2 regions of the Mycobacterium sp. NGS57 genome follow, and region 2 is predicted to be linked to the other one. Evidence: riboswitches for the same ligand, from Rfam matches in the RefSeq annotation. Region 2 holds a riboswitch; the other holds the start of a gene.
The links. Region 2 has a riboswitch for cobalamin ahead of metE (5-methyltetrahydropteroyltriglutamate--homocysteine S-methyltransferase). Riboswitches for the same ligand answer to the same signal wherever they lie in the genome.
Positions count from the first base shown of each region.

Region 1: another riboswitch for cobalamin. It lies ahead of AC5Y43_RS04420 (PPE family protein); the one in region 2 lies ahead of metE (5-methyltetrahydropteroyltriglutamate--homocysteine S-methyltransferase).

Region 1 is NZ_JCALCP010000002.1:214,620-218,021, forward strand. Features, by position in the region: gene AC5Y43_RS04415 (cation efflux transmembrane domain-containing protein) at 1-313, shown strand, start outside; gene AC5Y43_RS04420 (PPE family protein) at 322-1,944, opposite strand; cobalamin riboswitch at 2,020-2,206, opposite strand; gene AC5Y43_RS04425 (HNH endonuclease signature motif containing protein) at 2,227-3,402, opposite strand, start outside.
Region 2 is NZ_JCALCP010000010.1:125,206-128,607, reverse strand. Features, by position in the region: gene AC5Y43_RS19720 (TetR/AcrR family transcriptional regulator) at 1-4, shown strand, start outside; gene AC5Y43_RS19715 (SDR family oxidoreductase) at 82-924, shown strand; gene AC5Y43_RS19710 (SDR family oxidoreductase) at 1,016-1,660, shown strand; cobalamin riboswitch at 1,670-1,881, shown strand; gene metE (5-methyltetrahydropteroyltriglutamate--homocysteine S-methyltransferase) at 2,021-3,402, shown strand, end outside.

The sequences.
Region 1 (3,402 bases), on a different contig from region 2:
CCTGACCGACGGGCACCGCGCCGACACGTCGGTGATCGGCATGGCGCTGACGGGGGTCGCGCCGGTGCTGATGCTGGCGCTGGGCTGGGCCAACCATCGGCTCGGCGAGCGGCTGGACTCGGGCGCCACCCACGGCGAAGGCACCCAGAACTACCTGTGCGCCGCGCAGGCGATCGGCGTGCTGGTGGGCCTTGCCGCGACGGCGCTGTGGGCGGGCGGTTGGTGGATCGACCCCACGATCGGGCTCGGCATCGCCGGCATCGCGGTCTGGGAGGGCATCCAGTCCTGGCGCGGCCACGCCTGCGGCTGCTGATCGGGCGGTCAGTCCGGGTCGGCTGACCAGGTGCCGGGCATCATCGGCACGCGCGTCGGCAGCGTCGTGAGCCCCGCCGCCGTGCCGGCGGCCGGCTTGGCCGCGGTTCCGGTGAAGCCGGGGGTTTTCGCGGGGGCGGGGTCTGGTTCGAGGTCCATGTATTCGTAGCCGCGGCCGGGCTGGGTGACCTTGGCCCGGCGTCGGCGCTGCGGCGCGGCGCGTTCCTCGGGGGCGGCGGCGGCCGCCGGGGCGTCGGCGCCCTCCGGTTCGGGGGCCGTCTTGCGGGCGGCGGCCCCCGCCGCCCGGCGGGCGTCCGCGCCCAGGCCGCCGACCAGGTAGCCGTAGCCGTCCATGCCCGCGGCCAGGCCCGCGCCGGTCGCCGCCGGCGGTGTGGTGGCCGGCGGTGGCGGCGCCCCTGGTGCGGGGGTGGCCGCGGCCGCGGGGGCCGGCGCGGGGGCCGGCGCGGGCGGCGGCGGGGTCGGTGACGGCGTGGGGATGCTCGGGGCGAGCGCCACCACGGGCGGCATGGTGGGCGGCAGCGCCGGCGGCACCGCGACCAGCAGGCCCTTGATGCCGGCCAGGCCGGACAGCCCGCCCAGTGTCGCTGGGACGGCGGCCAGCGGCGCCAGCGACGCGGTGATCAGCGGCAGGAAGACCACCAGCAGCCCAATGCTCTGCTCCAGCAACGTCTTCAGCAACGCGATGGTGTCGGTGATGACCGTGCCGATGGCTTCGACGGTGACGAACACCAAAGTCCAGCCGATGACCGTCGGATTACCCGAGGCGAACGCCGCGGCGACGTCCGCGGCGATGAACGCGAAGGTCTCCGACAGGAACAGGGAGTACGAGGCGAAGTCCATCGGGTAGCCGAGGGCGAACGCGATGTTGAACGGGCTGAGAAAGCTCAGCGGATTGCCGAGCACGGGCAGCCAGGGGTCGAAGCCCGAAAACAGCGCCGCGAAGAACGGGTTGTTGGCCACCGAGTCGATCAACGGCTGCAGCGACTCGTAGTAGAAATCGGTAAACCCGTTCTGCTGCAACCACTCCAGGATGTCGTTCTGCCGGTCGGGTGGTAACGGCTGGTCGGTGGCGGCGGCCGTCATGATCTGCGGTGCCGCGGTGGTATGCGGCGCCGCGGTCACCGCCGCCGCGGCGACGGCTTGATAGGTGCTCATCACGGTGGCGGCCTGGAGCCACATCCGCGCGTAGTCGGCCTCGTTGGCCGCGATCGGGATCGCGTTGATGCCAAAGAAATTCGTCGCGATCAGCACCGCGTGCGTGGCGTGGTTGGCGGCCAGCTCCGCCAGCGTCGGCATCGCGGCGAGCGCGGAGGTGTAGGCGGCGGCCGCGGCTTCGTGCCGGGCGGCCGTCGCGGCGCTGTTCGCGCCGGCCTGCGCCAGCCACGCGAGGTGCGGGGCGTGGGCGGCCGCATAGGCGTCGGCGGTCGGGCCGTCCCACGAGCCCACCCCCGCCGCCAGGATTGCCTCGAGTTCTTGGCCGGCGTCGGTGTATTCGGTGCCGAGCGAATTCCACGCGGTGGCCGCGGCGAGTAACGCGCTGGGGCCGGGACCGGCGCTCAGCAGCGCCGAGTGCACCTCCGGGGGCGACGCCATCCAGATCGGCGCGGTCATTGGGCGAAAAGGGGGACGCGATGCCAGGACGAATGTGGCATGGGGGTTGCCAGCTCTCTCGGGGTACACCGCCCCGGGTCGCAGGATGCGACGACGCGAGTGTCCTGGCTCTCGGATCGCTGCTCGCCTCGCCTTCCAGCTCTGCTGAGCCGTGGCTAGTGAGGGTCGCTCCCCGATGACAGTGGCGGGACCGCGCCGGATTCGCACCGGCTTCCTGCATCGTCATCGCCTTACGCGCAGTATTGTCGCACGCTCCCGGTGGCCGCGGTGGGCGATCGCCGGCTACGGGTCGTCTTCGTCGTGGCAGAGTCGTTCGGGGTGGTGATACGAGTTGGTTCTGGGCTGTCCGTGATCCAGGTGTGGGGGTGGGATCCATTCGGTGTGGCCGTGGGCGTTGGTGCGGGTGGTCCAGCCGTTTTCGGCGAGGCGGTTGTCGGGGCCGCAGGCCAGGGTGAGTTCGTCGATGTGGGTGCGGCGGGTGGTTTGCCAGCCGTTGATGTGGTGGACCTGGCTGTGGTAGGCCGGGGCGTCGCAGCCGGGCTTGGTGCAGCCGCGGTCCTTGGCGTAGAGCACGATCCGCTGGGCGGGGGACGCGAGGCGTTTGGTGTGATACAGCGCCAGCGCCTTGCCGTGGTGGAAGATGGCCAGGTAGTGATGGGCGTGCTGCGACCACCGGATGACATCGGCCATGGGTACTAGGGTTCCGCCGGCGGTCAGGGCTTTGCCGGCGGCGGCCTCGAGCTCGGCGAGGGTGGTGATCGCCACGATGCCCACGGGTAGGCCGTTGTGTGAGCCCAGCTTGCCGGAGGCGAACAGGGCGCGCAGTGCAGCGAGGAATGCGTCGTGGTTGCGTTGGGCGGTGCTGCGGTGATCGCGGCGCACCGCGGCCTCATCCGGAGGGTCGTCGACGACGGGGGTGTCGTCTTCGGGATTGCACGCCCCGGGGGCGGCGAGCTTGGCCAGCAGCGCCTCGATGGCCGCGCGCAGCTCGGGGGTGACCAGGCCGCTGATGCGTGAGAGGCCGTCGAACTCGGGCTTGCCGAACACGATGCCGCGCCGGCGGGCGCGTTCTTGTTCTGTGAACGCGCCGTCGGGGTGCAGCCAGTCCATGATCCGCTGGGCGTATTTGGCCAACTCATCAGGCCGGTAGCCGCACGCTTTGCGGGCCAGGTCTTTGTCGGCGGCCTCCCGAATCGAGACGTCGACTTCGACGGGCAGGTGGTCGAAAAACCCGCGGATCACGCGCACATGGGCGTCGCCGATGAGCCCGTCGCGCTGGGCCACGGCGGTCGCGGAAAGCCGCGGTCCCAGCGCCTCGCCGGTCAGGGCGCGGCGCACGCCCAAATCGGCGGCGTCGTCGATGCGCCGCGCGGCCTCGGCTTTGGTGATCCGCAGCCGATCAGCCAACGCCCGGCGCAGCGTGCCACCCAACTCGGCCTCGCCGGCCTGTGCGCGGAG
Region 2 (3,402 bases):
TTAGGTATTGAACCTAATAACTGTTCTACATACAGTAGGGCGACTAGAATCTGATTGGCAGATAACGAGAAGGGGATTTCCATGACCATTGTCGATCGCTTGCGCTACGACGGCAAGCGTGCGCTGGTAGTCGGTGGCGCGACGGGCATGGGCGCCGCCGCGGCCAAGTCGGCGGCCGAACTCGGCGCCGAAGTCATCGTGATGGACTACGCGCCGGTGGACTTTCACGTCGCCCAGTCCGTCCAGGTGGACCTGCGCGACCCCGCGTCCATCGATTCCGCCCTCGAGCAGGTCAAGGGCCCCATCCACGCGGTGTTCTCCGCCGCCGGCGTCGCCGACGGAACCATCGACCTGATGAAGATCAACTTCATCGGCCACCGCCACCTGATCGACCGCCTGCTGGAAAAGGACCAATTGCCCAACGGGTCGGCCATCTGCTTCATTTCCTCGGTCGCCGGCATGGGTTGGGAGAACGACCTGGACCTGATGCTGGAATTCCTGGCCACGCCGGACTTCGCGGCGGCCGAGGCGTGGTGCCAGGCGCACGAGGCCGACGGGATCAACCACTACGGCACCAGCAAGAAGGTGATCAACACCTACGTGGCGACCCAGGGCTACCCGCTGGCGAAGAAGGGAATTCGCATCAATGCGATCTGCCCCGGCCCGACCGACACCCCGCTGGCCCAGGCCAACGCCGACCTGTGGCTGTCCTTCGCCCAGGACTACCGCGACGAGACGGGCTCCAAGGTGCACACGCCCGAGCAGATGGGCGACGTGATGGCCTTCCTCAACAGCGAGGCGGCGTGCGGCGTCAGCGGCGTCACCTTGCTCGTGGACTCCGGCCACACCATGGCCTCGATGACCGGCGCCTACGCGCCGGGCAAGCCGATCATCGACATCATCATGGGCAAGGTGAAGCTCTAACTCCGCTTTTCTTCCCGCCAGACTGTTAACTGCCGAGAGCTCGAGGTTTGCGTCGCTAGGTGCAGTCTCGCGGGAAAGTACCGTGGAGCCCATGGCACGCATCGTCGTCATCGGCGGCCACGGCAAGGTCGCGCTGCAGTTGGCCCGGATCCTGTCCCAGCGCGGCGACGAGGTGAGCTCGGTCTTCCGCAACCCCGAGCACGCCGACGACGTCGCCGGCACGGGTGCGCGCCCGGTGCTGGCCGATGTCGAGCGGCTCGACACCGACGAGCTGGCCGGCATCCTCGCGGGGCACGACGCGGTCGTCTTCTCGGCCGGGGCCGGCGGCGGCGACCCGGCACGCACCTACGCCGTCGACCGCGACGCGGCGATCCGGGTGATCGACGCCGCCGCGCAGGCCGGCGTCAAGCGGTTCGTGATGGTGTCCTACTTCGGCGCCGGCCCCGATCACGGTGTGCCGCGGGATAATTCGTTCTTCCCGTACGCGGAGGCCAAAGCGGCCGCAGACGCGCACCTGCGCGCCGGCGACCTGGACTGGACGGTGCTGGGGCCGGGCCGACTCACCCTGGAGCCGGGCACCGGCCGCATCGCGATCGGCGCCGGTGACGCGGTTTCGCGGACGGACGTCGCACTCGTCGCGGCGGCCGTGTTGGCGGACGACTCGACCATCGGGCGCACCATCGACTTCAACAACGGGGACATCCCCATCGCCGAAGCGCTCCGGCCAGCGGTATAAGCTGCGCTACGCAGCTGGTCTGCCGTCGTCCCTGGCGCCGGCATCGAGCGAAGCACGTTAGGCATGCATCGCAAGAGGGAACCCGGTGAAAATCCGGGACTGTCCCGCAGCGGTAAGCAGGAACGACCGCCGTCACCAGCACTGGTCACCCCGACCGGGAAGCGACGGCCACTAGGAGCACCACGGTGCGCGCCTGCGAGTCCGAAGACCTGCCGGCTGTGCCGGGCGCGCCGCGTCCGGCGGCTCATCGCCTCGTGGAATGGGCGGGTGGCCGAGGCCGTTGCGGTTTAAGACACCGCATCGCGGATCGGCTGTGCGTCCGTTGGCGGTGACCACTCCGTCGATCTGAAGGACGACAACGTGACCGCTCAACCATTCACCGCGACCGTTACCGGCTCCCCCCGCATCGGCCCGAACCGCGAACTCAAGCGCGCCACCGAGGGCTTCTGGGCCGGGCGTACCGACCGGGCCGAACTGGAATCCGTCGCCGCGACCTTGCGTCGCGACATGTGGTCCCAGCTGGCCGCCGCCGGACTGGACTCGGTGCCGGTGAACACCTTTTCCTACTACGACCAGATGCTCGACACGGCGGTCATGCTCGGCGCGCTGCCGGCGCGGGCGCAGGGAGTCCCCGACGAGCTGGACCGCTACTTCGCCCTCGCGCGCGGAAACAAAGACGTCGCGCCGCTGGAGATGACGAAGTGGTTCGACACCAACTACCACTACCTGGTTCCCGAGATCGAGCCGGCGACCCGGTTCACGCTGAACCCGGCCAAGGTGCTCGCGGAGTTGACGGAGGCGCTGGGGCAAGGGATTCCGGCACGTCCGGTGATCATCGGGCCGATCACCTTCCTGCTGCTGAGCAAGGCCGTCGACGGCGCCGGCGCGCCGATCGACCGGCTCGAAGAGTTGGTGCCGCTCTACGCCGAGTTGCTCGCGCTGCTCGCCGAGAACGGCGCGCAGTGGGTGCAGCTCGACGAGCCGGCGCTGGTGACCGACATCTCCGCGGACGCGCCCGCGCTGGCCGAGGCCGTCTACAACAAGCTCGGCGCGGTGCGCAACCGCCCGGCCATCCACGTCGCCACCTACTTCGGCGACCCGGGCGCATCCCTGGCCGGGCTGGCCCGCACGCCGATCGAGGCGATCGGCGTCGACCTCGTCTACGGCGCCGACACGGCCGTCGCAGCGGTTCCCGAGCTGGCCGGCAAGGCCCTGGTGGCGGGCGTCGTCGACGGGCGCAACGTCTGGCGAACCGACCTGGACGCGGCGCTGGGTAAACTGGCGCCGCTGCTGAATTCGGCTGCTCAGGTGGCGGTTTCGACGTCGTGCTCCACCATGCACGTGCCGTACTCGCTGGATCCCGAGACCGGCCTGGACGAAGCGCTGCGCAGCTGGCTGGCTTTTGGGGCCGAGAAGGTCGGCGAGGTGGTGACGCTCGCCCGCGCGCTGCGCGAGGGGCGCGACACGGTCGCCGACGAGATCGCCGCGTCGAACGCCGCGGTCGCCTCCCGCAAGAGCGACCCGCGGCTGCGCAACGCCGCGGTCCGCGACCGGATCGACTCGATCGTCGCGTCGGGCGCCCAGCGCGGCGACGCCGCCCAGCGCCGCGCCAGCCAGGACGAGCGGCTGCACCTGCCCCCGCTGCCCACCACGACGATCGGCTCGTACCCGCAGACGTCGGCGATCCGCAAGGCGCGCGCGGCGTTTCGGGCCGGCGACATCGACGAGGCCGAATATGTCGC